Regions from separate parts of the Pseudoalteromonas sp. MEBiC 03485 genome, predicted to be linked through region 2. Evidence: riboswitches for the same ligand, from Rfam matches in the RefSeq annotation. Region 2 holds a riboswitch; the other holds the start of a gene.
What was found. Region 2 has a riboswitch for lysine ahead of dapA (4-hydroxy-tetrahydrodipicolinate synthase). Riboswitches for the same ligand answer to the same signal wherever they lie in the genome.
Positions count from the first base shown of each region.

Region 1: it holds a riboswitch for lysine, as region 2 does, so the genes downstream of both, lysC (lysine-sensitive aspartokinase 3) here and dapA (4-hydroxy-tetrahydrodipicolinate synthase) in region 2, are expected to answer to the same signal.

Region 1 covers NZ_SGBT01000001.1:2,438,702-2,454,016, forward strand. Annotated here, with positions in the region: gene EVU92_RS11295 (ATPase) at 1-929, opposite strand, end outside; gene EVU92_RS11300 (hypothetical protein) at 929-1,474, opposite strand; gene EVU92_RS11305 (hypothetical protein) at 1,477-2,751, opposite strand; gene nhaD (sodium:proton antiporter NhaD) at 2,900-4,150, shown strand; lysine riboswitch at 4,238-4,410, shown strand; gene lysC (lysine-sensitive aspartokinase 3) at 4,492-5,871, shown strand; gene EVU92_RS11320 (4'-phosphopantetheinyl transferase superfamily protein) at 5,848-6,585, opposite strand; gene EVU92_RS11325 (sodium-dependent transporter) at 6,733-8,058, shown strand; gene EVU92_RS11330 (2-hydroxyacid dehydrogenase) at 8,165-9,148, opposite strand; gene EVU92_RS11335 (redoxin domain-containing protein) at 9,114-9,629, opposite strand; gene EVU92_RS11340 (NAD(P)-dependent oxidoreductase) at 9,744-10,625, shown strand; gene sbcB (exodeoxyribonuclease I) at 10,664-12,109, opposite strand; gene EVU92_RS21605 (hypothetical protein) at 12,374-12,550, shown strand; gene EVU92_RS11350 (hypothetical protein) at 12,640-13,215, shown strand; gene EVU92_RS11355 (hypothetical protein) at 13,341-13,721, shown strand; gene EVU92_RS11360 (hypothetical protein) at 13,735-14,154, opposite strand; gene EVU92_RS11365 (sodium-dependent bicarbonate transport family permease) at 14,238-15,179, opposite strand; gene EVU92_RS11370 (LysR family transcriptional regulator) at 15,289-15,315, shown strand, end outside.
Region 2 covers NZ_SGBT01000001.1:677,752-693,066, forward strand. Annotated here, with positions in the region: gene acnB (bifunctional aconitate hydratase 2/2-methylisocitrate dehydratase) at 1-2,223, opposite strand, end outside; gene EVU92_RS03185 (OmpA family protein) at 2,518-3,588, opposite strand; gene EVU92_RS03190 (OmpA family protein) at 4,041-5,099, opposite strand; gene EVU92_RS03195 (protein adenylyltransferase SelO family protein) at 5,425-6,837, opposite strand; gene EVU92_RS03200 (DNA-3-methyladenine glycosylase I) at 6,846-7,541, opposite strand; lysine riboswitch at 7,725-7,921, shown strand; gene dapA (4-hydroxy-tetrahydrodipicolinate synthase) at 8,059-8,943, shown strand; gene EVU92_RS03210 (2,3,4,5-tetrahydropyridine-2,6-dicarboxylate N-succinyltransferase) at 8,958-9,698, shown strand; gene EVU92_RS03215 (PLP-dependent decarboxylase) at 9,698-10,903, shown strand; gene EVU92_RS03220 (succinylglutamate desuccinylase/aspartoacylase family protein) at 10,909-12,027, shown strand; gene EVU92_RS03225 (phospholipase A) at 12,214-13,251, shown strand; gene EVU92_RS03230 (bifunctional GNAT family N-acetyltransferase/hotdog fold thioesterase) at 13,296-14,189, opposite strand; gene EVU92_RS03235 (methyltransferase) at 14,418-15,107, shown strand; gene dtd (D-aminoacyl-tRNA deacylase) at 15,277-15,315, opposite strand, start outside.

The DNA.
Region 1 (15,315 bases), 1.8 Mb from region 2:
AGCTGCTGCTTTTGGTCGAACTCATGTTTTTCGTGCTCGATATCTTCAAGGGCAATATTTAGCTCAGTGAGTTGCTCTTGTTGATAGGTTTCAAAGTCAATCAGTGCTTGGTCAATTTTTGGCGCATAGGCGGCAAGTTTGCCTTTTAAAACCGTTTGATTCTCAAGCATAGATTCAAGGGCTGCGATAGGCTCTTGCATTGACTCAAGGGCTTTTAATTCACGTTTAGCGCGATTTACCTTATCGAATGAACGTCGCCATACTTCATAAAAATCGACCCGTGAATTTGACATATGACGCTCAAATACACGTAACATAAAGCGCTTAACATCACTGGCTCCTAACTTGTGCAAGTTAAGAATACGGCGGAAAATTTCTTTGTAAATTGCAGAGTCTTGCACGTTATTGAGTGGGATCATCTTTAAATTGATATCGCCATCAAACGGGGTTGCGCCGCCAGTAAGTAGGGCGTTCAGCTCTTGCGCTTTTAATTCAATTGGGTTGAAACCTTGCTCTTTTAAGTGATTAAAAAGCTTGGTGAATTTAACAATTGTCTTGCCTTGGGTGTAGTGATCTAGGTTTAACTTACCTTGATAGCAAAAAAACTGATGCGCATAACCAGCAATTTTACCAAGGCCAGCAACACCAATAACCACAGGGCCATTAGGTAGGTCAGCTTCAAGTAAAATATAGGATTGATCTGACGAAAAGTAGAACTTACGAGTTTCGTCTAAATCGTGGCCATCCCATTCTGTTAAGCGTAAATCATTAATTAACGGAAATTGCAGGGCATTAATAACCGAGCTTTTACCGGTATTATTCGGTGCACAAATTGAGCTACTTTTATCCAGTGGGATCACGCATTTTGCATAGCCTGCGGTATTTAAAAGCGCAAGTTTGCTGAGTCCGTAAAGGCTTTGGCTTTGCATTATTCGTCATCTCCTAGATAGGTTTCTTCGTTTACTTCCATTAATGCATCGATATAACGATAAATTGGCGCTTGCAGCATAAAGCCATTTTCTACTTCGCGAGCAAGGCCTAAACGCACCATACGTAGGTACACATCTTTACGTAAATCTGAGCCAGAGAATATTTCTAATTGATCAAACAAGTGCTTGTTGATTTGCACTAAGGTTTGCATCAGTTCAAGGTCGTTTACCTCGTCAAATAAGGCACGCATAGGATCTTTACCAGTATTGGCATAGTGCTCAATCAAGATGTAGATAGTCAGCGCGATGGCACGTGAAATTTTACCCATGTTTGGGGTGCTCTCGTCACTACCAAAATAGTAATAGCCACGGCTATCATGCTGTAGGTCATGGCCGAGTGCATTAAAAAGGGCACGGTAGGCATCAATGTGTTGGTCAAGCTCTTGCCACATCAGCGTGTCTTGTTCACTAATGTGGTAGCCTGACGTGAGCTTTTTATTAATAGCTTGCAGATGCGTTAAATCATCTAAATTAATATCTGTCATGGTTATTGCTCTGTTGCTTTTTTATCGTCAGCAATCGATGAGTTAAATGGGTAAAGAGAGAAGTGTTGCTGGGCAATTTTTATTTTTACTTTCTCTTGGCTTTGGCTAATTTCAAGGTCGCCATCGCTAATTAATTTTTGATACAAGAACAGCATTTCGTCAGCTTCTAGATCTGGGTAGCTTTCATCTAAGAAACTAAGCAGCGGCTGAGCTTTTTTGCTGGCTTTTTTAAAGCGTTTTCTAAATTGTGTTTTAACGTCGTTGTAATCAGGGATATGCGGGCTTTGATAGGCGGGCACATCATCATGCTCTGGTAGCTGATATTCATCGTGCTCAAAGTCGACTAAGCCTGCCATATAGGCCACGATATGACGTTGTTGACCAAGTGAAAAGCGTTGTGCATCCGAGACAAAGTTTGGTTGTACCGCACTTAGCATGTTATCGACGCCATTTTTACGCACTAAACCAAGTACTTTGGCTGCTTGGCGAGTAATTAGGTTGTTACGGCGTAATTCTTCACGTAGCGGCATTAGCATATCGGCGCTTTTACGTAAGCTTTCACGACCAACTAAATGCATTTCTAAAATACGGGTTCGCAATTGCTCAAGCATGCGTTTGTCTTGATATGACTTACCTAGGCGGTCAATTTGTTCGATTTGTGCGCTTATTTGCGTTTCGATGGTGTTAAAGCAAGCGTGGAAGTCACCACGTATATCAACCATTTCAAGCATAGGTTCAATGTATTCATCAAACGCTTCGATCACTGCTTGATAGCGCTTTTGCAAAGATTGCACGGCGTTGTTTGCTTTAGCTTGCTCAACAATATTTAAAATCGCGTTTTCATTGTGGGCAAACAATTTCATTATTTTACGTACCCGATCATCCATAATACGGCTAAAGCGGCGTAGCTCGTCGTAATCTTCAATTTCACCTGCTTTAGCCAAGCGACTACCAAGGCGAGCTAAATCATCAACTAGTACACTAATTTCTTGGGCAAGACCTAGGTGTTCTTCTTGTAGCAAGAAAGTCGCAAAATCAGCAATCGCTCGATTGATTTCTAATTGCGATGATTTCGCTAATGGAATGATAATATCTTGATTTAATAAACGATTTGTTTCCTTATAAATGCGTTCATTTGACCATGAAGGTTGTTTTTGTTTTATCGCATTTTGTACGTCTTTCAAACTGAAATCAGCCATCTTAAAACGTTTAAATAGCAGTTCTAACACCCCCCAATGTTCAGTAAGGGTATTTAATAACTTTTTAGCTGGGATCATAAGGCTCCAGTAAATTCAGACTTAGGTGTTAGCGATTAGTAGTAAATTATGTAATTGATAATAGTTTTATGCTTTCTATGCTGCTAGAATCCGCGCCGAAACACTCGACTTACAATTTTTACATTATTATAAAGGTTGTTCAAACACCATGGTAACCCCACTTATCCTAACCCTGATAGCGGTGGCATTTTTGCTTATCGTTATAGAGGATATTATCCATGTAAACAAGGCCAAAACGACGCTTTTTTTTGGCACTTTATGCTGGATTATCTTATTTATCTCTCCAATTCATGGGCAAAGCCCAGAAACCATACAACATCAACTGGATCACAATATATTAGAGATCGCGACTTTGTGGCTGTTTTTAATGGCAGCGATGACCTTTGTTGCGTATTTAAACTCTAAAGGCTTTATCCAGAATATTGTTCATAAAATTATGCCAAATCAAATCAGTGAACGAAAGTTGATGTTTCTGATTGGTGGCTTTTCTTTCTTATTTTCATCGATATCAGACAATATAACTGCGACTTTAATCTCACTTGCGGTGGTGATGTCACTAAAATTAGATCCTAAAAAATTAATAAAATATGCAACCTTGATTGTATTTAGTGTTAACTCGGGTGGGGTGTCGTTGATCACGGGTGATGTTACAACTCTGATGATTTTCTTAGACGAAAAGGTCACCATTGCTAATTTACTATTATTAATTGCGCCTGCACTGACAAGTGTTGCACTGCTTGCGGCAATGTTATCTGTAGGTATGTCGGGTAATGTAGTATTTGAAAAGCAAACAGCTCGTCGTATTGAAAAAACAGATATTACCATTGCGGTTATCTTCTTCTCGACGATTATTGCCACGTTAACTTTGAGCGTGCTTTATAATGTGCCACCGCTTTTAACCTTTTTATTTGGTTTATCACTAATGTTTTTGGTTGCGCAATTCTTAATGCGCAAAAAAGACGTCAACAAAAAAATTATCGATTATATTCGTGAGATTGAGTACGACACCTTATTGTTCTTCGTAGGTGTGTTATTGCTGGTTGGTGCATTAAAAGAAGTAGGTATGCTTGCTAAGTTTACTCACCTATATGAGTTGATGGCGCCTGAGTATGCAAACTACATGATGGGGCTATTATCAGCAGCGGTAGATAACGTACCTTTAACTGCAGCACTTTTAAAAGCAGATATTGTGATGAGTCCACAGCAGTGGTTGTCGTTTACATACGCAACAGGGGTAGGTGGTTCAATGCTTATTATCGGCTCTGCGGCAGGTATTATCGCCATGAGTAAAGTAAAAGCACTGACCTTTATGAGCTATCTTAAAATGTCGGTTTATTTATTAATTGCTTATACCGTTGGCTATTACGGGTCGCACTTAGCAGGCAGTTTAATTTCATAAAACAACTTGACAGCTAGACGTCTAAACGTTAACTTTCAAAGCCTGCTTTTTTAGCAGGCTTTGTTATTTTAACCAGGTGTTAACTTAACATTCAGAAGAGGTGCGATACTTAGGTAGTTAATGTGAGGTGACGAACGCCGATGACCATTAATGAGGGAAGTACTCGCCGAGAAAATTAGCCGGACGTCACGGTTACTTTTCGGTTTATGGGGCTGAATCCTCAAAACTGTCACCAAACTAGGTGGAGAGCTTCTGGCATGGACTACTCTTTATTTTCAAAGCACCCCCTTGCCGAGTTCTTCTTGAATTACTGTGGATAGTTTTCCACAAAAGGAGACGACATGAATACCCAATTAGCCGCCAACACAAAATCAGATTACGTTGTTGCAAAATTTGGTGGCACCAGTGTAGCTAACTTTGATGCTATGAGCCGCTGCGCAGAAATCATTTGTGCTGATAATCAAGTACGTATTGTTGCTGTGAGTGCCAGTGCAGGCGTGACCAATCATTTAGTTGCATTGTGTAAAGCTGATTTGAGTGCGGCTGAGCGTGACGAGCACATTACTGGTGTGGTCGCCATTCAAGAAGCTATTTTAGCTGAGCTATCGCTTGATGCTGACTTAGCTCATGGCTTTAATGAAACCCTCAAAGCCTTTCAAAAACTGGCATCAGAAGGGGTTAAGTCAGTAGCGGAGCAAGATGAGCTACTTAGCTTTGGTGAGCGTTTATCATCGTATTTATTTACACAAGTATTGCGTGGGCAAGGTCTTGATGCGGTGCGTTTTGATGTACGCAAGGTGCTAAAAACAGATAGCCAATTTGCTAAAGCAACACCGAATGTTGCAGCAACCGCTGCGGCTGCTAAAGAGCATTTAGTGCCGCTACTTGAGGACCACGTTGTAGTAACTCAGGGTTTTATTGGTAGCAATGAACATAATCAAACAACCACTTTAGGGCGTGGAGGTTCAGATTACAGCGCGGCATTACTTGCAGAAGCAATTAACGCAAAAAGCGTGCATATTTGGACTGATGTTGTGGGTATTTTCAGTACTGATCCGCGTTTATGCGCTAAAGCAAGCCCAATTGCACGCTTGAGTTTTGATGAAGCGGCAGAGATGGCAACGTTTGGTGCAAAAGTACTGCATCCTGCAACCATTTTACCTGCGAGCCGTAGTCATATTAGTGTGTTTGTTGGTTCAAGCCGTGAGCCACAATTAGGTGGTACATGGATTGAAAAAGAAAAGTCTCAGCAACCAGGTATTCGTGCAGTAACACAGCGTAAAAACCAAATTCTGTTAACGGTTAAAAGCCCAGAAATGCTCCTAGCGAGTGGTTTCTTAGCGCGTGTTTTCACTATTTTAAGTGAGTTTAATATTTCGGTTGATTTGGTTACTACCTCCGAGATCAGTGTTGCAATCACTTTAGATAACGCGCCAAATGCATCACGCCCTGAGCTGGATCAAGCTTGTTTAGATAAGCTTTCTGAGTTTTGTCATGTGTCGGTCGAGAATAACTTAACGCTGGTGGCTTTAATTGGTTCTGAAATTCAATTACGTCAGCAAGAAATGAATTTAATGCAGGTATTAAGCGACTTTAATATTCGTTTAATTTGCCACGGTGCAAGTAAACATAACCTGTGCTTTTTGGTGGAGCAAAGCGAGTCAGATGACGTTGTGCAGGCAATTCACAGCCGATTATTAGAAAGCCAAGTCGCGGCGTAAGTCGCTAAAGCTAATAAAAGAGCACTGCCAGTCAGTGCTTTTTTGTGCCACAACACTTATGTCAAAGCCTTCAATACAATTACTTCTAGCGCAGAAATTATGTTTACGTATTTCTTCAAATACATTGGGAGCGAGCAGTTTCGCAATCGGCTGAGCACTTGCCTTAGCAAGGGCTTCTTTTAATGTCCAAATTCTAAAAAAACACTGTGCCTGTTCATCGGGTGCATCAAAACTGCTGATTAAGTCAACTTCATCTTGATGATAAAAATGCTTTGCAAGCTTGATAAAAGGGCGAGGTTTGTTGCTTTGTTCAATATCAAAACCAAGCAGCTGCTGAGCTGGGTTGAGGGCAGCACCTATCAAACCATTTGAATGAGATAAGCAAGCCCAAACAGACTCTCTAACGGGTGTATGTAGTTTCAGCTTACTGTCTTTGTCATCAAATTGGCTTGATATTTCATTGAGCGCTAAATCATCATGAGGGTAAGTATGTTTGTATAAATACTTTAACGTTAAGCGAGTCGCTAAATACTCTTGTTTAGCTGCGGGCACTTTGCGTTGTTCAAGTACACATAATTCAAACTCACTGAGCAATTTTTCAATAGCTAAGCTTGAAATATCGATGTTTGATGCTTCCATTAGCATAATTTGCTGTGCCGTGTTGTTCGGCTGCAGATTAATAACTAAGGTGTTTGAAAAATAGTGGCTGCTCATGATTTAACGCTTATACGGGGGTTCGTATTTAGTTTTGTTTATTTTTACAGCAAATGAACTTGTAAGAGCACGAACAACTCAAATAGTTTACGCAGTTGGCTGTAATTATGGTTTAATGAGGAAAAATAATAACAGATTTATAGATGTATGGCACAAGTTCGTGACGGCTTTCACAGCCGACTAGGTTTCGTATTAGCCGCTTCAGGTGCGGCGGTAGGTTTAGGTAATATTTGGGGCTTTCCAACACAAGCGGCAAACCATGGCGGCGGTGCATTTTTACTTGTTTACTTCATTGTTATCTTCTTATTAGCGCTTCCAGCCCTTTATACTGAGCTGTATTTAGGCCACCAAGCGCAAGCTAATCCGGTAAAAGCATTATCCAATGCATGGCAAGATACGGCTCCTAAAGTGGGCGCTGCAGCAGGCTACATAGGTCTGTTTGGTGCAATTGTGATGTTAAGCTTTTATTCGATAGTCGCAGGTTGGATGTTAGCGTATGCACTTGAGCCAATCGCTAGCTTCTTGGGTTTTACTGAGTTAAGTAACTTTTTGCATAGTGATTCAATGGTACGCAACTTTGTGTTTACGCCGCTGATGCTTATTCTAACTGCGAGTATTATCTTAAAAGGGGTTAAATCAGGAATCGAGACTTGGTCACGCCGCTTAATGCCATTATTGCTAGTGTTATTAGTGGCGTTAATTGCTTATATCGCTACCCTAGATGGTGCGATGGATGGCTTTGCAGCCTACTTAGTGCCAGATTTTAGTCAAATTCTTGATGCAAACTTAATTATTGCGGCAATGGGGCAAGCGTTCTTTTCATTGTCGTTAGGTGTAGGCTGTATGATGGTTTATGGCTCATATTTAAAGCCTGATGCGAACCTGCCTAAACTAACCGGAACAGTGGCGTTGCTAGATACAGGGGTTGCCTTTTTAGCGGGTTTATTGATTATACCAGCTATTTTTGTTGCTCAGCATAACGGTGTAGAAGTGTTTAGCAACGGTAAATTAGTAGGTGAAGGGCAGTTAATTTTTGCAATTTTACCTGAGCTGTTTAGTACTATGGGGCAAATGGGCTTACTCGTTGGATTATTGTTTTTCGTGTTAATGTCAATAGCTTCTGTTACATCAACAATTTCATCAACTGAAATTCCAGTGGCATTTTTAGTTGAGAACCACAGTATAGAGCGCAAAAAAGCGACTTTATTTGTAACTTTAATCGTCTTTATCGCTTCATCAGTTATTATCTTAAATTTTGACTGGTTATTTGGTTTGGTGATTATGGTGCTTACGCAGTACCAACTTCCTTTAATGGGACTGTTCTATTTCATTACTGTAGGCTGGTTATGGAAACGTGGTAATAAATTGCATCAAGTCTCGAGCGGCCCTCATTATTGGTTTGCTCAGTATATTCGCTTTGTGTGCCCGTTATTAATGACAGCAGTATTTGTGAACGTGGCGTTGTTGAAATAGAGTCTTGAGCTGCGAGTTACAAGTTTCTAGTTTCGAGGTAAAAGACAAAAGTAAAAAGGCGTGGGGTTTAAACCTCACGCCTTTTTTAGTCTAAGGTACGCACTCATTAACTAACTTCGTTAGTTAATGGTAAGCCTTGGCTTATTTCATTAGCACTTTGTAGTGTGGTGCAGGCTATTTCGCTAAGCGCTTCTTGGGTGAAGAAGCCTTGGTGGCCTGTCACTAACACATTAGGAAAACTAATAAGGCGTGAAAAAATATCGTCTTGCATGATTTCTTCGCGATGATCTTTAAAGAATAACTCTGACTCTTGCTCATACACATCAAGTCCTAAGTGTCCGAGCTTTTTAGACTTAAGCGCTTGAATACATGCTTGGCTATCGAGAAGTGCACCACGAGAGGTGTTAATTAACATAACACCGTCTTTCATTTTTTTAAATGCACTGCTATCAATTAAATGATGGGTGTGCTCGTTGAGTGGGCAATGTAAAGAGATGACATCACTTTGTGTGAGCAATGTGTCTAAATCACATAAAGTATAAGGGCCTTCACTTGCCATTGGGTCACAGACGAGTACTTTAGCCCCAAAGCCATTTAAAATATTCACTAAAGCTAAACCGATTTTGCCACAGCCTATAATCCCAATGGTTTTTTTAAACAGATTAAAGCCAAGTAAGCCGTTTAAATCAAAGTTACCTTCACGTACACGGTTAAAGGCTTTGTGGGTTTTACGGTTGAGCGTTAGCATTAGAGCAATACAATGCTCTGCGACAGCTTCGGGGCTATAAGCCGGGACGCGGCAAACCTTGATGTTATGCTCTTTGGCTGCATCAAGGTCTACATTATTAAAACCTGCACAGCGTAATAAGATTGCTTTTATGCCTACAGCTGCCATATCTGCAATGACGTGCTTGTTGACAGTATCGTTTACAAACACGCACACCGCATCGAAGCCTTTACAAAGAGGAGTTGTATTGATGTTTAAAGACTGCTCAAAATAACTGAGCGAAACAGAGTCAGCGTATTCAGTTAGATTCCTTTCAAAAAACGGTTGCTCATATTTTTGCGCACTGAATAAGGCCAGTTTCATCATTTAAATTACTCTCTATCACCATTTTGAGGGTTTCGGGTTTGGTACGCGGGGCATATCGCGCAACGAGTTGACCCTCTGAGTTTATAAGAAATTTGGTGAAATTCCATTTAATTGCGCGGTTTTGTGCAATTCCACGGGTATGACACTTTAAATGATTAAATAAAGGGTGGGCATCAGGGCCGTTAACTAATACTTTGTTAAAAATAGGAAAGCTGACATCAAAGTGCTGCTGATAAAAAGCTTGTAGCTCATTGCCATCAAGGGGCTCATTGTGGCCAAATTGATTACATGCAAACCCAAGCACAGTAAATCCTTGCTGTTTATAGTCTTGATAGAGCTTTTCAAGGCTTGCCATTTGTACTGAAAAATTACATTTACTGGCAATATTGACGATAAGCGCTGTTTTTCCTTGTAGCGATTCAAGGCTAAAATTTTCACCAGATGCAAGCTGGGCGTTGAAACGATATATACTATCCATGTGTTACCTGTGTGTTTTTGACTGGTTTAAATGAACTTTTTTTCATTCGCTTTTTAGTTAATCGGTTGAGATAATGAAATTGTTACTAATTTATCACTCAAATAGGTCAGTTTTATGTCAATGAAAGTCGCCTTCATCGGATTAGGTGTAATGGGTTACCCAATGGCGGGTCACCTTGCTAACGCAGGTCACAACGTGACAGTTTACAACCGCACAACAGCTAAAGCGCAAAAGTGGGTTTCAGAATATCAAGGTAGTTATTGTGAAACGCCAAGTGAAGCAGCTAAAGGTGCTGATATCGTTTTCATGTGTGTAGGCAATGATGACGATTTACGTTCAGTTGTTTATGGTGAAAATGGTGTTCTTGTAAGTATGCATGAGGGGAGCTATTTAGTAGACCACACCACAACGTCGGCTGAAGTTGCACGTGAAGTAGGAGCTCAAGCTAAACAGCAGGGTATTGCATTTTTAGATGCGCCAGTCTCTGGTGGTCAAGCAGGTGCAGAAAATGGCGTGTTAACCGTGATGGTTGGTGGCGATGAAGCTGATTTTAATGTTGTTCAGCCTGTGATGGCTGCTTTTAGTCGCTTTAGCCAATTATTAGGCGAAGTAGGCTCTGGCCAACTTTGTAAAATGGTTAATCAGATTTGTATTGCCGGTGTGGTGCAGGGCTTAGCCGAGGGATTACACTTTGCAAAACAAGCCGGCCTTGATGGTGAAAAGGTCATTGAAACCATCTCTAAAGGTGCAGCAGGCTCATGGCAGATGGAAAACCGCTACAAAACCATGTGGGCTGGCGAATACGAATTTGGTTTTGCTGTTGATTGGATGCGTAAAGATTTAGGCATTGCTCTAGATGAGGCAAAGGCAAACGGCGCAACTTTGCCGATGACGGCAACAGTTGATCAATATTACGCTGATGTACAAGCTTTAGGTGGTGGCCGTTACGACACCTCAAGTTTATTAGCGCGCATCGAAGCGTTACATAAAAAGTAATACCTATAAAAACGCGACAATGATTGTCGCGTTTTCAATTACATGCTTTGTGCGTAATTGTACAAGGCTTTTAAAATATGCAGATTTTTCTCGTTATCATCATTTTCATGAGCTAGATTCTCAAGTGTGATCATGAAATCTTGCCCACTAATTGATGGATTATCTTCGCCATGCATTAGTTTGTTTTGACAATATTGGCGCCACTTTGCCAGTTCATCTTGGCTGAGTGTTTGAGGCCAGTTTCGAGCTCGGTATCTAAATAACAAGGTGGCAAACTTTTTATCATCGAAATCAAGCTGCATTGAGGCTAATTGCTCAGGGCTTGCATCACGTATCATAGCAAATTTTGCTTTATCAGCATGGCTGGTAAAACCATCATAAAGTTGATAGTCAGGGTTAGTGGTTTCGCCATAATCACGTTGTTCGTTAAACACTTCGGTTACTTTGTCGCGAAGCTCAGTGTTGGCTTTTAAAACAGCGAGATTTTGTAAGCATTTTTCGCGGTCAATACCTAATCGAGCTGCGTTCTCTGGTAACAAGGTTTTTGCTGGTGCAAGAATAGGGCATTTATTCAAATGCACGAGCTTTAAGCCAACAGGTGCTTCACCTTCACCAAGGTCACTGTGTTTTGTGTAAAGACGCGTGCGCAGCTCTTCAACAGATAAATCTAATAAGACTTGCGGATCTTCAGTCAAATTAAAGCAAATAATGGCGTTTTTATTGACAGGGTGAAAGCTCATTGGGGCAATCCAGCTTGTGCAGCCCTGACTGGCCGGAATTCGCGATGAGGTGTGCACTAGTGGTGTCATGTTAAACACATCGACTAAATCAGCCAGCGCTTTTTTAGAGCGTAAGCTAAAGAAAAACTGATATAGCTTAGGCTGCTTTTCTTTAATTAATTTAGCCAAGGCTATAGTTGCTGTTACATCGCTTAATGCATCGTGAGCCGCAGCGTGTTCAATACCATTGGCAACAGTAAGGTGTTCAAGTTTAAAGCTAGGTGATCCATCTTCTTTAAGCGGCCATTCAATGCCTTCTGGGCGTAACGCGTAACATGCTCGTACCAGATCAATGATATCCCAGCGGCTATTATTGTTTTTGTATTCGCGCTCGTAAGGGTCATAAAAGTTACGGTATAAGCTGTAACGCGTGACTTCATCATCAAAGCGAATGCTGTTATAACCCGCTACACAGGTGTTCGGTTGACTAAACTCAGCATGGATCTTTGCCATAAACTCAGCTTCAATCAAGCCTTTTTGCATCGCAACTTGCGGTGTGATGCCCGTTATTAAACACGCTTCAGGATGGGGCAAGTAATCAGCCGCTGGCTTACAATACTCAATTAACGGCTCACCAATAATATTTAAATCGAGATCGGTACGAATACCTGCAAATTGACTCGGGCGGTCTTTTTGCGGGCTTGCGCCAAATGTTTCGTAGTCGTGCCAGTAAATTGTTGGTTGCTGTTGTTCTGGATATGCCATGCATTAAACCTTGCTAAGCGTCGGGCCGCTTTGACTTATTTTTTGAATTAACAGAATTATGGCATAGAGGCTTGTTAGATTATAGGGCTAAAGGTGTCGAGGCTGTTCAGTGTATGTTTTAAATACATGGTTAGTATAAAAAATGGCCTAAAAGCCTAATTTTATGCTTATATAGAGCCTAGTCGTTAGTTTTTACCTTATTTGTATTTTAGTGGCTCGGTATTTGCTAACGAAAACTATCTTTAACAATGAAGGAACAAAAAAATGACTTTATCAGCTTTATTACTATCTACTTTAGCATTCGACGCTGTGCCAGCTTCAAGTTTTGATACAACAAAACTTCAAGGTTCAGGTGGAATCGTAATTATTAAAGAAAAGAAAAAGGAAGAACTACAAGGTTCTGGTGGAATAGTTATCATTAAAGAAAAAAAACCTAACTAAACAATAGACTATTCAAAAATAACCAGCTCAAACAGCTGGTTTTTTTTGCTTCATAGTAATATCCTAATGTTTGGTACAAAGGGTAAACTATGTTTGAATACTTCGCAGAATTATACAATAAGGCATTACTAGTCAGTGAAAACAGAGAAGTGTTTTCATATCAAGTACTCATATCATTGTCTTACCTTTTAGCTCTCATACTATCAATGGTAAGAGCGGTTAAAGATAAAGAATTATTCAGTGACTTTTTAACAATAGCAGTTGTCGTCACGAAATATATGCTTACAACATTATTGATGGAGTATGCATTAACATATATTCAGGAAAATCATGCTGTTGATAATGTTCAAAATGTTTACCTTGCTTTGAGCGCTACTTCTTTGTTTAGCATGTATGTGCTTGCAAAACTTCATAAAAAGTTTAGCTATAAATTTGGCTTACTCTTCTTTTGTGTATTCAAACTCACCATAGTTATTGCTATAGCTCACTTTGTACTTTGGTTTAAATTTGTAGTCTTAGATATTCAAGCTGAGCACGCTTACATACACTACATGTATAGCTTTATTGTGCTTTACATAAGTATTGCGCTTGCAGTGGTAATGTTGTTTCCTGGTCTTCTAAAAACTAGGTTAAAACTTTTGCTTAGTCCAAGTTGGCCGCTTTGAACAAAAAGTTAACATGAATTAATTGATGGTTTTCAGTCCCATACTAAAATTTATAATGCTTTTTCCTGATGTATTACGGACCAAGTTTGGGTGTATAGTAACATTTAGTTTACCGAGGGATCGTAATGCTTGAACTAATTTATATAGCCATTGCTGTTTTAGCCATCTTGCTGATTGCAAGTACATGGTTGATTGCGCGCAAGAATATCTTTGAAGATCAAATCAGGTCAAAGTCTGTTGAGGTGGTTTGGTGCACGTTGCAAGCCGAGCACGAAACAGATATTAGCAAAGCAATTAAACTATTTAATAAAGCTGAAGAATTAAAAAATGAGGTTGCGGCTTTAATTGAAAATTCACCAACAGCAGCTCATTTTAAATTGGTAGAGCCAATGGGTTTTGATAGTGAAAGCCTAAAGGAGTTATCGCTTGGAGAGTTACAGCGATACTATGATGAGAAAAACAACATTTCCGACATTTACGACAAAATGTACAAAGGTAAGAATTAATTAAAAAGCCAGGTTATTTAACCTGGCTTTGTATTTTTAGCTCTTTTTCTATTTGTTCAAGCTGAATTTCTGCAAGTTGACTAAGTGCTTCTTGAGTTTGATTATCACCCTTAATTAACCCCGCTATAGATAGCTTTTTTATGCTCTTGATAATACCACTACTAACTGCTTCTAATAGTGGTCCATCGAGCGCGAGCGTTTTATGTTCGTAACCATTAAGTAATGAATCAAAGCTAACTTGCGTAGCTTTAGCCACTTTATCAATCAATTGATAAGGCACTGAAGCAAGTTTGATACTTTGCACACAAAAACCAGGCGTTAACGATAAATGTTGCTCTAACTCAGCATTGTTTTGCACCTCACAAAGCTTACATAAGCGCATAAAAATATCACTTACATGCTGTTGCTCGGCGCTGAGCGTTTGATTGAACATAGCATGTCCTTGCACTGCTTTTTTATTTATATTAAACGACTTTTAAAAAAATCTCATGCATAAAGTGATTGTGAGTTAAATTTTTAACTCATGAATAATGCTATTTGATGATACATACCAATTCCAAGTAATACATTGAAAGGAAAGGTGATCCCTAAGGAACATAACATGGCTAAACCTATGTCTGCATCTGGAATAGCTGCTTTAATAGCCGCAGGAGCTGCAATATAAGAAGCGCTTGCAACAAGGCTTGCCAATATCACTACAGAGCCTAATTCCAGTTGTAGAGCTGTACCAACACCGACGCCAATGGCTCCTAATAGGTTAGGTGTTATAAGTGCGAATAATGCTAAACGCCAGTGATGCCATGGAATAGGGCGCAGTGTTTGCGCAGCCATTAAACCCATTTCCAGTAGGAATAATGCCAGAACAACTTTAAAACTATTTGTTAAAAGGCTTGTTACTTGGCTACCTTGCTGTGTACCGTACATCATGCCGATAATTACACCACCAACAAGGAGTATCACGCTTTTGTTCGTCAGTGTTTCATGCCAAAGCGCTTTGAGCGAGAGGTTTTGCCCAGAGCCATTCCCAAGGCGACGGTATAGTAATAAGCCAACGATGATCGCTGGTAATTCAAGCATTACTAAATAAAGAGTGACTTCCGCACCAACATTTAACGAGTTAGATTCGGCATAAGCTAAAGCGACCGCAAATGTACCTGCACTTACTGAACCATAATGTGCTGCGATACTTGCACTATTAGCAACAGATAAATTAAGCAGTTTGTTTAAAACAGGGTAAAGCATTAGTGGGATCAAACCGCCAAGTAGTAAAACGGCACCCATTTCAGGTAAAAGTTGCCAATGCAAATTGCCATGCAGCACCATACCACCTTTTAAACCAATGGTGAGCATTAACAATAGGCTAAGGGTTTCATAGGTCGCTTGCGGAATCTTTAGGTCAGAGCGAAGTAATCCAGCTGTGAGTCCTAAAACAAAAAACATTACAACAATATCAGGCACTTTGTTCTCCTCTTGGTTAAAAGCGACGCTATTCTAATTAAAAATTCACATAGTAAATAATTAAATAAATGATAATATTCTATAGATAATTATCTATAGGTGTTTGTTAATGGACTTGAGACATATTTCTTTTCGT
Region 2 (15,315 bases):
CGTTGGTGGTGCAACCCAAAGTTGAGTTGGGATACGACCACTGAAGCCATCTAGTAATTTACCTGCGGCACGGAAGTGACCGATGTTAGTCATACAAGAACCGATGAATACTTCGTCGATTTTCTCGCCTGTTACGTCTGAAAGAAGACGTGCATCATCAGGATCATTTGGAGCACAAAGGATTGGCTCTTTGATGTCAGCAAGATCAATTTCAAGTACATGTTTGTACTCTGCGTCAGCATCAGCTTCCATAAGCTCAGGATTAGCTAACCACTCTTGCATTGCATTGATACGACGCTCAATAGTACGCACATCACCGTAACCTTCAGAGATCATCCACTTAAGCATTACGATGTTTGACTCTAGGTATTCAGCGATAGACTCTTTAGAAAGCTTAACTGTACAACCTGCAGCTGAACGCTCAGCTGACGCATCAGAAAGCTCGAAAGCTTGCTCAACTGTTAGGTGCTCAACACCTTCGATTTCTAGCACGCGACCAGAGAATTCGTTGATCTTACCTTTCTTCTCAACAGTAAGAAGACCTTCTTTAATACCGTAGTAAGGGATAGCATGTACTAGGTCACGTAATGTGATACCTGGCTGCATTTCACCTTTGAAACGTACTAAGATTGACTCTGGCATATCAAGAGGCATTACACCAGTTGCTGCTGCGAATGCTACCGCACCAGAACCCGCAGGGAATGAAATACCTAGAGGGAAACGAGTATGCGAGTCACCACCAGTACCTACTGTATCTGGTAATAACATACGGTTTAACCATGAGTGGATTACACCGTCACCTGGACGTAGTGATACACCGCCACGGTTCATGATGAAATCAGGAAGTGTGTGGTGAGTATTTACGTCGATTGGCTTAGGATAAGCTGATGTATGACAGAAAGACTGCATTGTTAAATCTGCAGAGAAACCTAAACACGCTAGATCTTTAAGTTCGTCACGCGTCATAGGACCTGTTGTATCTTGCGAACCAACAGTTGTCATTTTCGGCTCACAGTATTGACCAGGACGTACGCCAGGCATGTTACATGCTTTGCCAACCATCTTCTGAGCTAATGTGAAGCCTTTACCAGAATCAGTTACAAGAGCTGGCTTACGGAAGATATCTTCAGCTTCCATACCTAGTGATGCACGCGCTTTATCAGTTAAACCACGACCGATGATAAGTGGAATACGACCGCCAGCACGAACTTCATCAAGAATTACGTCTGATTTAAGAGAGAAAGTAGAGATAACTTCATCTGTACCGTGACGCTTAACAACACCTTCGTATGGGAAGATATCGATTTGGTCACCCATGTTTAGCTCATCAACAGGTAGCTCAATTGGTAACGCACCAGAGTCTTCCATTGTGTTGAAGAAGATAGGAGCGATTTTACCACCTAAACATACACCACCAACGCGTTTGTTTGGTACGTGAGGAATATCATCACCCATGAACCAAAGTACAGAGTTAGTTGCAGATTTACGAGAAGAACCCGTACCAACTACATCACCAACGTATGCAAGAGGTAAACCTTTCGTTTTAAGCTCTTCTAGCTGTGCGATTGGACCAACTTCACCTGGTTTGTCAGGATTGATGCCATCACGTTCATTCTTCAGCATTGCTAAAGCATGTAGTGGAATATCAGGACGTGACCATGCATCAGGTGCAGGAGAAAGGTCATCAGTATTTGTTTCGCCAGTTACTTTGAATACTGTAACTGAGATTTTTTCAGCAACTGCAGGCTTGTTTACAAACCACTCAGCATTTGCCCAAGATTCGATTACTTGCTTAGCAAACTCGTTACCTGCTTTCGCTTTTTCTTCTACATCGTAGAAAGCATCGAACATTAATAATGTGTTTGATAAACCTTTAACAACGATTGGTGCTAGCGCTTCGTCATCTAAAAGATCAATCATAGGTGCGATGTTGTAACCACCTAACATAGTACCAAGTAGCTCAGCTGCTTTTTCTTTTGATACAAGTGGAGAGCTCGCTTCACCTTTTGCAACTGCAGCTAAGAAACCTGCTTTGATGTAAGCAGCATCATCAACACCTGGTGGTACGCGATTAACTAGAAGATCAACAATAAATTCTTCTTCGCCTGCCGGTGGATTTTTGATTAGTTCAATAAGATCAGCCGTTTGCTGAGCATCTAATGGCGCTGGTACGATACCTAACGCGGCACGTTCTTCTACGTGTTTACGATATTCTTGTAGCACAATATTGCCCTCTTGGTGACGTGAAAGTACTCGGTAGTAGTAAGCTAAATACCAATTAAGACCCAGTACTTATAGTATTCTGACGGTTAATTATAAAGCTTTTAAGTATAGATGAAAATCCATGCTGTAGTTAGAGGCTTTAATACTCACTATAAATAGCATGAATAGTACTAGAAAAAAACGCTATTCAAATGAATATTTATTAAGAATCATTCCTATCTATCAATTTCTAGGGCTTTAAAATGAAAAAACCCAGCACTAGGCTGGGTTTTAAAATTTGCGTAAAGGGTTAGATTAACGCTCTACTTTAACACGCTCAATAACAGTCACTTTCGCTTCAACACGACGGTTTTCAGCGTGAGCTTCTGGCGTATTTGCTGGGTTTTTAAGACGCTCTTCACCTAAACCAACAGTAGTAAGACGCATTGGGTCAATGCCATCTTCAATTAGTTTCTTAGCAACAGCATCAGCACGTTTTTTAGATAACCACTTGTTGTAGTCAGCTTTACCTACTGACGAAGAGTGACCTTCAAGTACTACGTCTGTTCCTGGGTGCTCTTTCAAAAACGCAGCAGCAGCATCAATATCGTCTAAGTATTGTTGAGATACTTTAGATGTATTGTTAGGGAATGTGATTAGTAAAGTCTTAGACACTTCACGGTCTTCATACAATGTACAACCAGTACCATCAACAGCATCTGTCATTGGTGTATTTGCACACTGGTCATCAGCATCTGGGATATTATCTCCATCGCTATCTACTGGCTCAACAGCTACAGGAACAACAGTTGGAGCTGGCTCTACTGGCTCAGCAGGAGCGCTTTGATCACCAAATATATAGCTAAGACCTAGCTTTGCACCAACATCTGTGTAACCACGGTCAAGACCTTGATATAAAGATGTTTCAGCGTTGAATGCAAAGTTATCGGTGAAGTAATGTTGGTAACCGGCACCTACGTTAGCAAACATTAGATCTTCATCAACAGCATCAAGATTTTTTAAACCAAAAATACCGTAGAAAGGACCACCGCCAAAATGATATAAGCCATCAATACCGTAACGCTTACCACTTTCAGAGCCACTTACAGTGGTACCGGCTGTGGTTTCAGCGCTCCAGTCAAAATCCATATCAGCATATTCTAAACGAGCACTCCAATAATCGCTGAAGCGGTAACCTAATTCCAAACCCCACCCAGTTGAGTCATCTACATCTAAACCGCCAGGTGGATAGTCACGGATATTTTCCCAAGAGTTATCATAATAATCGCCAAATGCGCCTATATAAAAACCTTGTTTTTCTGCAGCGATACCTGAAGCACTTGTTGCAGCAAGCGCTAAAGCTATAGTTAGTGATTTTAGTTTCATGTTTCATTCCCTTCCATTTTAGTAACTAAAGGCAGTGTAGCCTACACTCAGTCAAGATAGGTGATGAGTAATTAATCCAAACTTAATAAACTCAAACAACTAGTAAATTTTTATAATTCCATAGCATCAACTAAATACAGCGACATAAAGCACCTTAATAATCCATGTCGGACTGGTGCAAATTACACGTCATTAAAAATAATTATATAACCTAATAATAATTCAACAAGGTGATTAAACACCATACTACAATAATTTGAACTTTGATTAGGTGATTCATATCAATATATGATGGTTATTACATCTAAAATTGGTACAAATTAAGATTAACTTGTTTCTTAGGAAAGTAAATATTGAATTTCATTCAAAAAAAGGCCGGACTAATAAAATTAGTCCGGCCCTAGTTATATATTATTAATTAAATAAGGAATTTCTACCTTAAATATAATAACTTACTTACGAAGTACTTTAACTTTTTCAACGCTCGTGATTTGAGCTTCTACGCGACGATTCTCTGCATGTGCCTCAAGTGTATACGCTTTATTTTTCAAACGCTCTTCACCATAGCCAACCGTAGAGATTCTATCTGAAGAAATGCCGTCTTTAACTAGCTCTTCAGCAACATCTTTAGCACGCTTTTCAGAAAGCATCATGTTGTAATCAGCGTCACCAACTGCTGATGCATGCCCTTCAAGTACTACTGAAGTACCTTCATTTTCTTTCATAAAGGCTGCAACATCTGCAATGTCGCTAAAGTATTGATTAGGTACTTCTGCAACGTCATGCGGGAACGTAACTAGTAAAGTTATAGTTGCCTCTTTTTCTTCATACAGAGTACAACCAGTGCTGTCGACAGCATCAGTCATCGGTGTGTTTGCACACTGATCATCTGCATCCATTACACCGTCATTATCACTGTCAGTTGGTGCAGCGACTACAGGTGCAGGCTCTACCGGAGCAGGCGCACTTTGATCGCCAAAGATATAGCTAATACCCAGTTTAGCACCAACATCTGTATAACCACGATCAAGACCTTGGTATAAAGATGTTTCAGCATTAAAAGCAAAGTTATCTGTGAAGTAGTGCTGGTAACCAGCACCTACGTTTGCGAACATTAGATCTTCGTCAACTGCATCCAGATTTTTAAGACCGAAAATACCGTAGAAAGGGCCGCCACCTAAATGGTATAGCGCATCGATACCGTAGCGCTTGCCGCTTTCTGAACCACTTACAGATGTGCCATCATTAAGCTCTGCATTCCAATCGAAGTCCATATCAGCGTACTCTAAACGAGCGCTCCAATAATCGCTAAAACGATAACCTAATTCCAGACCCCATCCAGTTGAATCATCTACATTTAATCCACCTGGCGGATAATCGCGAACATTTTCCCAAGAGTTATCATAGTAATCGCCGAATGCGCCAATATAAAAACCTTCTTTTTCGGCAGCGAAGCCTGTTGTACTAGTTGCAGCAAGTGCTAACGCAATAGTAAGTGATTTTAGTTTCATTATTTCCTTCCCATTTTCACAATAAAGCTATTGAAGCTAATGTATTTCGAGTACTTAAAACTATATAGCAGCTTAAAAACTAATTTAATGAAATTTTATAAACAGCTATATTTTATATTTACTAATACTTTACTATTAATAAAAGTAATCTATTCAGTGGCAATTTATACTAATTAAAACTTTCAAACTACCAGCATAGTAGTGTAACACCACTTAAAGCAATAATTTACTTTAAATCAATGATATCACCAGTCAATGTCCTGCTCAATCTACGAACATTTTAAAGCGATAAATAACTTTTTTCTTTCAGAGGTGTAACTATCATTTATGTGCCACAGAAAGTTTGATAGTTTTTGTCACCATCACTTGGCAACTCGTACCAACTTTGATGTTCTTTAAAGTATGTGTATGGCTCTGAAATCACTTCAAGAAAATCATTTAATAATAAGCTACTACCTGCTTTTTCAAATTCAGCTATTATGCTTTCTATATTATGATTACGCGGGATGACTGCAGGATTAACGGCTCTCATGACGCTGTAACTTTCAGCAGTTGTTCTTAGCTTCCACTTCAAAACCCACCCTTTCAACCTACAATCCACAGTAAAATCACTTACTAAAGATTCAGTGAGTGCATTAAATGTATTGGTATAATCAAGTTGATGCTGCTTCATTAAAGCAAGTAATTCTGAAACCAAAACATGATCACCTTCTTGCTGACCTGCTAACCCTAATTTCTGCTGCCACATAGCCTTAAATGCATCATTAAATTTATCAGCAAAACCATTCACAACCGACGAAAGTTTTTCTACGGCACCATCTTGCTCATCAAATAAAGGAATCAAGCTTTCAGCTAAACGCGCAACATTCCAATTGGCAATATTGGGCTGATTACCAAAAGAATAGCGCCCTTGGTGATCAATCGAACTGAACACCGTGTCTAGGTCAAACTGGTTCATCATCGCACATGGGCCATAATCGATAGTTTCACCACTAATCAAAGTGTTGTCGGTATTCATTACACCATGTATAAAGCCAACTCGCATCCAACTTACGACCAGCTCAACTTGTTTATCTAATACAGCAGTTAAAAACTCAATGTAGCGTTGCTCACCAGCACTGCTAATTTCAGAGAAATGACAATTAATTGCGTAATCGACCAGCTTTTCTAGCCCTTCAATATCCCCTTGCGTTGCTAAGTATTGAAATGAGCCGACACGAATATGACTTTTAGCTAAACGAGTAACTACGGCGCCTGGACGAGGCGGTTGGCGATAAACGGTTTCACCGGTAGCAACGACTGCTAAACAACGTGTAGTAGCAATACCTAGAGCATTAAGAGCTTCACTCATAATATATTCTCGCACCGCAGGACCAATTGCACAGCGACCATCACCACCACGAGAAAATACAGTTGCGCCAGCGCCTTTTAGCTGTAAGTCCCACAATGTGCCATCTTGATCTGCAATAGCACCAAGTAAATGTGCTCTGCCATCACCCAGACGCGGTGAAAAATGACCAAATTGATGACCTGAGTAACCAAGTGCAACTGGTGCAACGTCGTTACTTATTGTTGAACCAGTTAAGAATTTAGCTAAAAACTCGCTGTCATGATTAATCGAAAAATTATCAGCTAACTGATCATTAAACAGTAGCAATTTAGGCTCAGCCACAGCACTAGGCATATCTTCAATCGTGAGCAGTTCACTAATGTCTGTGTATCGAGATTGCAGTTTCATAATTTTCCTTAACGCGTTGCTACACCTACGCGGTTATCACCCACACCATAGGCAACAAGCTGACTAAGCGCCTGCAGACTATAGCCACTTTGCTGTTGTAATTCATTGAAGAAGTTTTGCGCTGACTGTAGTGACTTTTTAGTTTGTAAGCCACCGTCTATCAATTCGTGGGCACGCAAGTAGGCTTCTACATCACGAGAAAGCAAAAAGGTATCTTTACCTAGCGCCCGTAAAGCGTATGGGCCAGTATTCCCGCCTAAACGTGCACCATGCTTTTTGAGATAAGCCCATAACCCAATAATATTATCACTTGGCCAGTCAGCAATAAACTGACTAAAGCTGCCATGTTTCTCCGCGACTTCATGGATCATATACGCATTTTCAGGGATTGTTTGTACTTTTTTAAAATTACGAACAATTCGTTCATCACTGGCTTTTTGCTCGAGCATATCCGGCGGCATCATTAACAATTTTTCAATGCTAAAATCCCAAAACACTTCGCAAAAACCAGCCCATTTATTGTTAATAACTGACCAATAAAAACCACTTTGAAAGATTTTACGAGTAAACTCTTCTAACCATAAATCATCATGCATTTTGGCAATATCAGTATCATCGAGCGGGTTTGATAGCAGTGCTCGCAGCATGTCTTCGCTACCCTTTCGAGATACGGCTCGCTGATAAATATCGTTAAATTTTTCCATCATTTTTCCAATTTATTTGGTTAACGCTAAGTGTACGTAAAAACACGGTTATACGTAACCATGTTGCAAAATTGGTCACTAAAAAACAAACTCATCAGCTTGACACCTAGATGGCTAAAATGCTTTAATCGCCGCCAATACCCTATTTAACTATGTTGGCTTTTACCTTAAAAGCGAGCATAAAGGGCTGGAAGAGGTGCGTTATTCAGGTAACGTATGGGAAGAGCACAGACTCTGTTGATCATACGTGAGGGGAATTAACGCCGAGAAGTAACACCGTTTGTGAGGTGCTTATTTCGGGCGACTGGGCTGAATCCCAGCGACTGTCACCAACAATAGCAAAGCGCTATTGATTAGTTTGGTGGAGAGCTTCTGGTCTTAGTATAATAAGGCCGTCGCGTCTATATTATTTTAAGCCCATTCGCTCTTCGAATTATACCTTGTTCGAATGACGACATGCGGCCCCATTCAAATGTTCCCGCATATACTCTTCGAATACCTTATAAGTTCGTGAGAGATGATCAACAATTTTGATTTAAATGACTATCCATTATGGACAGCGCTTGTCACGCCATTTTCTGAATCTGGCGAGGTCGATTACACGGCCCTAGAGCAACTGGTCACTGAACAGCAAGCCGCAAATAACGGCATTTTATTGCTTGGCAGTACCGGTGAAGGACTAGCGCTTTCACTTAAAGAACAACAAGCCATTGTCGAGCATGTTTGCCAATTGGCACCGAGTGTGCCACTGATGATCGCTGTGGGTGGCATGAACCTAAAGCAGCAAATTGCATGGGTTGAATACTGCAATCAGCTGCCAATTCATGGCTACCTGTTAGGCTCACCTCTGTATGCAAAACCTGGTGTTGTGGGTCAAACACATTGGTTTGAAAGCCTACTTAACGCAAGTCATCACCCTTGTATGTTGTATAACGTACCAGGGCGCAGCGCAGTTGAAATTTCACCACAGGTAATTAAAAACCTTGCCGACCACAAAAACCTTTGGGCTTTAAAAGAAGCCAGCGGCGATATTAGCAAGTTTGAAGGCTTTAGAACGGCATCGCCAAAACTTGCCATTTTCAGTGGCGATGATGCACTTATGCCGTATTTTGCTCAAGCCGGTGCAAAAGGTTTAGTTTCGGTTGCCGCTAATGCTTGGCCAAGCCAAACCCATGAGTTTGTTAAGCGCTGTTTAAGTGGTCAATACCCAAATCTATTCACTGATTGGTCGCAAGCAATTCAAAGTCTATTTGCTGTAGCAAACCCAATCCCCGTAAAAGTACTGATGCACCTGCAAGGTAAAATAAATACCCCGCATTTACGTCCGCCACTTACGCATTTAGAGCTTGAGCAAACAGACGGCATCACCCACGCAAATAACACTATTTTATCTTGGAACTAAAAACAGGTTTTATCATGAGCTGGTTAGAATTATTAAACAACTTAGAATCAGGCGCAGTTCGCGCAGCAACACAAGACGAGAACGGCAACTGGCATGCTAATATTGAAGTTAAACAAGGCATTTTAGAAGCATTTAAAAATGGCACTAACACCGAGTTCCCAGGTGGTTTTGTTGATAAGCACAACTTAGCACCACAAGGCTTTGCAGCAGATGCAGGCGTACGTATGGTACCAGGTGGTAGCAGTGTTCGTCGTGGTGCACACGTTGCTAAAGGCACTATTATTATGCCACCAGCGTATGTGAATATTGGCGCGTTCATCGACGAAGGTACTATGGTCGACAGCCACGCATTAGTGGGTTCATGTGCACAAGTGGGTAAAAATGTTCACCTAAGTGCAGCAGTACAATTAGGTGGCGTGCTTGAGCCTATTGGTGCAAGCCCAGTGGTTATTGAGGATGATGCATTCATCGGCGCAGGCTGCGTAATTGTTGAAGGTGTAGTTGTGAAAAGAGGCGCGGTACTTGCGCCGGGTGTGCGTTTATCTGCAACCATTCCAGTCTACGACTGTATTAATGAGCGCCAGCTAAACAAAGGTGAAGCAATCCCAGAAAACGCGATTGTGATCCCAGGTTCTCGTCCTGCTTCAAACGCATGGGCTCGTGAGCAAGGCCTAAGCATGTCTTGTGCATTGATCGTGAAATACCGAGATGAACAAAGCGATGCATCATTACTGTTAGAAGAGGTTTTACGTTAATGAGCTTTATGAGCACGCCCATCAAGCAAGCAGTTGAACAAGTAGCAACGCACCTTGATACGCCATTTTTTATCTATGATTTAGATAAATTAACTGCACATTTAAATCAACTGACGGCGCAAACCGATGTGAAACTTTGGTACGCAGTCAAGGCCAACCCGCTGTCTCGCATTATTCAATGTTTAGACAGCGCAGGGTTTAATTTTGATGTTGCAAGTAAAGGTGAACTTGAGCAAGTACTTGCTCAAGGCATCGATAACGAGCGCGTGCTCAATACTGGGCCAGCAAAGAGCCCTAAACAAATTTCACATTTTATTGCTCGCGGTGTACGTACTTTTGTGGCAGAGAGCATTAACCAAGTTCGCTGGTTAAACGAACAAGCAACAAAAGCAAATTGCCATCTGCAAGTATTATTGCGTGTACAACTTCGTTGGCCAGACAGTGAAAAGAACCCACTTGGCGGCGATAGTCTCACCCCCTTTGGTTTGGGCTGTGATGAATGGCAAGCACTAACAGTAAGTAATTACCCAGCACTTAACTTTGATGGTCTGCATATTTTCCAATGGGGCAACATGCTCAGCACCGATAAACTCGCTGAGCTATGGCGTGCCATGATTGAGCCATTACAACGACTCGCTAACTCATTAAATATTAACCTTAATGTTCTCGATTTGGGTGGTGGCCTAGGCATTCCTTATACTCAAGATGCTAACCGACTTGATTGGTCTGCACTTATCGAGACTCTGGCGAGCATTAAAGCGGATGCCGGTGTCAATGAGCTTTGGATGGAACTTGGTCGCTATGCAGTGGGCGAGTGTGGTCATTACGTAACGCCGATTGTTGAGCGTAAAGAAAATTACAATCAACAGCAGGTGATTTTATCAGGCGGTATTAACCATTTACTTCGCCCAGCTGTGACAAGCCAAGATTTTCCTGCGGCGTTACTACGCGAATCGACGGCTGAGCCTGCAGCAATGACGTTATACGGCCCACTTTGCACCGCGCTTGATTGCTTAGGTGAGCACCTCTTAGCTAGCGATTTAAATGAGCAAGACTGGTTGGTATTCAGCCAGTGTGGCGCATACGGCTTTACCGAAAGTATGCCGTACTTTTTATGCCACGAATTAGCGGCTGAATACATCCTTGAACAAGGCAGTATTGAGTGCATCCGTAGCGCTGAAGATGCTAGCTATTATTTAAGGTAATCGCCATGAGTAAAGAACTAATCAGCCAAGAGAATATTGTGGTTGGCGAGATTGCCAACGGCCTTCCACTGACAATCCCTGTGTATCGCTTAAAAGGCGATGGCACAGGACCAAGCGTGTATATACAAGCTAATATGCATGGCGCAGAAGTACAAGGTAATGCAGTAATTTATCAGTTACTTGAACAGCTAAAATCTCTAAAGCTACGTGGCGACATTACTCTTGTGCCTTATGCCAACCCAATTGGTTGTAACCAAAAATCAGGTGAGTTTACTCTGGGTCGCTTCGATCCAATTACTGGTACCAACTGGAACCGCATGTACCGCTTTAACAAAGCATTACCCTCACAGATTGCTGAACTGCACAAAGGCAGTGATGATGCGACTCTTAAAGCTGCATTCAAAGAGGCACTCGTTACTGACATCGACAGCCAACTAACCGGTCCTGACTACAGCTTAACAACAGGTAAGCGCATTGCTCTGAACCTGCAAAAGCTTGCGCATCAGGCGGATATTGTTTTAGACCTACACACAGGACCTATCTCAAGTCAGCACCTCTATTGCCCAGAATATGCCAAAGACAGCGCAAGCTATTTCAACATTGAACATATCTTATTGATCCCAAGTGACTTTGATGGAGCGATGGATGAAGCGAGCTTCTGTCCTTGGTGGTCGCTTTCTGAAGAACTTGCCAAACAAGGCCGTGAATTTGCAGTTCAAGTTGAAGCATTTACCGTTGAATTAGGTAGCCAAGAAAAAATCGATTTAAGTGCAGCCCTTGAAGATGCAAATAGTATTTTAAGTTACCTCACTCACAAAGAGGTATTTGTGGATGCTGCTTATAAACCAAAAGCGATAACACGCTATGCCTGTATGCTTGAAGATTATGTTCCTTACTATGCGCCTATGGGTGGCATGGTGGAATATCTTGCCCCGCTTGGAGGCCATGTAAAAGCAGGCGAGCCTATAGCCCACATTTTACGAATGGAGCGCTACCTTTCTGAGCAACCCCTTCAAACATTAAGTTTTGATAAAGACGCCATCGCTATTTTGCATTTTGCTTCAGCAAGCGTGAATCAAGGTACTGAACTTTATAAGTTTTTTACAAACATATTTGAGCTATAAGCTCACACCTTCTCATTGCGTGAGAGTCGACGGCTTATGCCCTTAGGCCGTTACAGTAGAGCTCCAAGCTTAGCTTGGGGCTCTCTATTTACCCAAAATTTCAACAATTCAGTACAAGTTCACGGTTACTTATGTAAAAATCGTTATAATTATACCTACTTACAAGTCTACTGAAAGGGAACTGCAATGGGATGGCGCATTTGGCTGGCAGCCGCTGGCTTATTTTCTGTACCTGTATTCGCTCAAACTGAACAACCACAAACTAACGAACAAGATGACGCGCTAGAACTCGTAAAGCAGTGTATTTTGAACGAAGCTATTGGCGGTGACGGTAAACAAACACTCGAAGAACTTCGTAAAAAGTGCTCTGACTTAGACGAGAGCAAAAAGCTCACGGCTTTAGACAAACGCAAAGCTCGTGAAGAAGTGAGCAAGAAAAACCGTAATGTAATCACTCCACATAAGCGTAACTACATTTTACCGCTCTCTTACGTGTCTAACCCTAATGAGCGCCCTTTTGATGGTTTAAAAGACCTTGCTGAAGAGGTCGATGGCGAACCACTCGATAACCTTGAAGTGAAATACCAACTATCAATTAAAGTACCTATCTTCGAAGGCTTCTCAGATAAAGACCAAGGTATCTTTTTTGCTTTTACATTGCAGTCGTTTTGGCAGTTTTATAACAAAGATATTTCATCACCATTTCGTGAAACCAATTACGAACCGGAGATATTCTGGATGAACTATCTTGATCCTGAGCATGTACTGTGGGGTGATGAAATGGCAATCGCAATTGGTGCCTCGCATCAATCTAATGGTCGAAGCCAACCTAATTCACGCTCGTGGAACCGTATCTATGCTGATTTCTTATGGGAAAAAGATGGCTTTGTATTTAGCTTTAAGCCGTGGTATCGCATTCCTGAAGATAAAAAAGATGATGAGCTAAAAGCACGTGGCGATGATAATCCAGATATCTACAAATACATGGGTTATTTTGAATTCTCAGGTGCATACCGTTACAACGAGCATGAATTCAGCTTTATGACGCGTAATAACTTAAACTCAGATAACCGTGGTGCAATCCAGTTAGATTGGTCTTTTCCTCTTTGGGGCAGGTTACGTGGTTACGCACAATACTTTAATGGCTATGGCGAGAGCTTGATTGACTACAATGCTGATATTGAACGCTTTGGTGTCGGTATTCTGTTAACTGACTTGCTTTAACTGTAATAAAGAGCGAGCTTTAGTTAGCTCGCTCTAAATAGTCGTTATTTTTTAACGATGAAGTGGCCTTCAAATTCAGCAACTAACACATCACCATCATATACATTCACTGGCACATGGTAGCTTGCTTTACCATTAGACTCTAAATCCGCTAACTTACCTTTACAACCAGCCAATTCAACGCTCCCGCGAGGGTCGTTATTCAGTGGCTTAAGGTATTTAATATTAGCATCAGCTAACACGATATTTCCTTCAAGGCCTGCTTCTTTCAGCGCAAGGTAAGTTGCTCCCCACCCTGTTAGCGTTGCTAAACTATAAATAGAACCAGCAAACATTGTATTATGAAGGTTTAAGTTCGCATCTAAATCAGCACGAGTAGTAAACTGCCAATCAGTATAGCTTTCAACTTTAATCCCCATCGCATCACTGATTGGAATCGACTCACGCCAAGTATTTTGTAGTACTTGTGTCCAGTTTGGATGACGAAACCAACCCGGTTCAGACGGTTTTTGTTTTACCATTTTCCAGTGCTGCACATCGTCATACGCGAGATGCGCTTTTTCTTTTACTTCGTAGCCATGACGCTTGTAGAAATCAAGCGCGCGTTCACGAGCAAACAATACCAATTCATCGGCATCTTGAGTCCATGCTATTTTTTCTAATTCATGTAATAAACGACTACCGATATGCTGGTTACGGTTACCTTCAGCCACCGCCATATAGCGAACTTGCGCTTGCTGATGATTATTAAAATGTAGGCGAGCTACACCTAAAACTTCGCCGTCATTATTTTTGATAAAGCGGTGCTCTGCGTCTTGCTCCAAGTCATCTTGCTCAGAACCACGCGGCTCGCCCCAAGGCGCTCTTAAAACCTGCCAACGTAGTGAATAATACGCTTGCCAATCTTCGCTGCTTTGTGGGGTGGTCACTTTAAACATAAAAACTCCTGTGATAATTCAGCCACTGTCTGTTGTTTTTCTCACGTGGCCTTTGGAATGCGAATTACGATACGCGATCTTCTAACAAGTTGGAATAATACTTTGGTGACCCAGTCTAAATTATTATTCCAAGCTGTAAAAACTAATGCACAATTGCACTTTATGCCTACTGGTCTATGCTGAAATAATTGTCTTATTTTTATAAATAAATAGCTAAAGGCCCGAAATATGGAACATTTTATTGAACCCAGTGGCGCAGTAAAACATAGTTTTATTGAGGACTGCCACCGATTAGGGCAACTCATCTATTGGCATAAGCAAGGCAATTACAGTATTCAAGTTAGACAACTTAACCAATTACGCTGGTTACTGATCAACGAAACTCTACAATCCGTCATTGAGAAACGTCGCCCTGCGAGGTTGCTTTTTCCTCATTTACAATACCTTGCAAAGCTTTGGCAAGACTTAGAAGAGCCTAAAAAAATTTTAGAATTAGGGTTAGGTGGCGGTGCTATTCGTAACTACTTACAGCACACCTACCCCGACAGCCAGCTGACATCAGTTGATAAAAATCCCGACATAATCCACTGCTATAAACGCTACTTTGGTGGCGATCATGCCAATAATCTACACTGTTTTGATGCGCAACAAGTTTTAGAGCAAAATAACAAATACAATTGGATTATCTTAGATTTATTCAGTGAAGTAGACGCACCGCTATTTTTATATAAGCACCAGTTTTACACTAAATTAAGAGCTGCAATGGCAAAAGGTGGTTTATTGTTTATTAATTTTTTATCTAATCACCCATCGCAACTAAAGCAACTTGAGCACCTACTGATCACCGAGTTTGGTAAGCGCCCAAGTATTGTGAAAATCCCAGACTATGTGAACCACATAGTGATGATCAAAAAGTAAAAATACTTATACCAACCCGCTTAATTAAGTAGTCTATTTTGAGGCAATAAAACCTCGTTGATAACAAGGCAAAAATTTCGTTATTTAGTTGTTCTAAATGAGAAATTTTTAACGCAGTTAGCGACAGGTTTAATCCCTCAAAATGATTAAGTATTATTGCGAGTTGGTATTACACAGCTAAATTAAAAGTAACTGGACCATCGTTGCA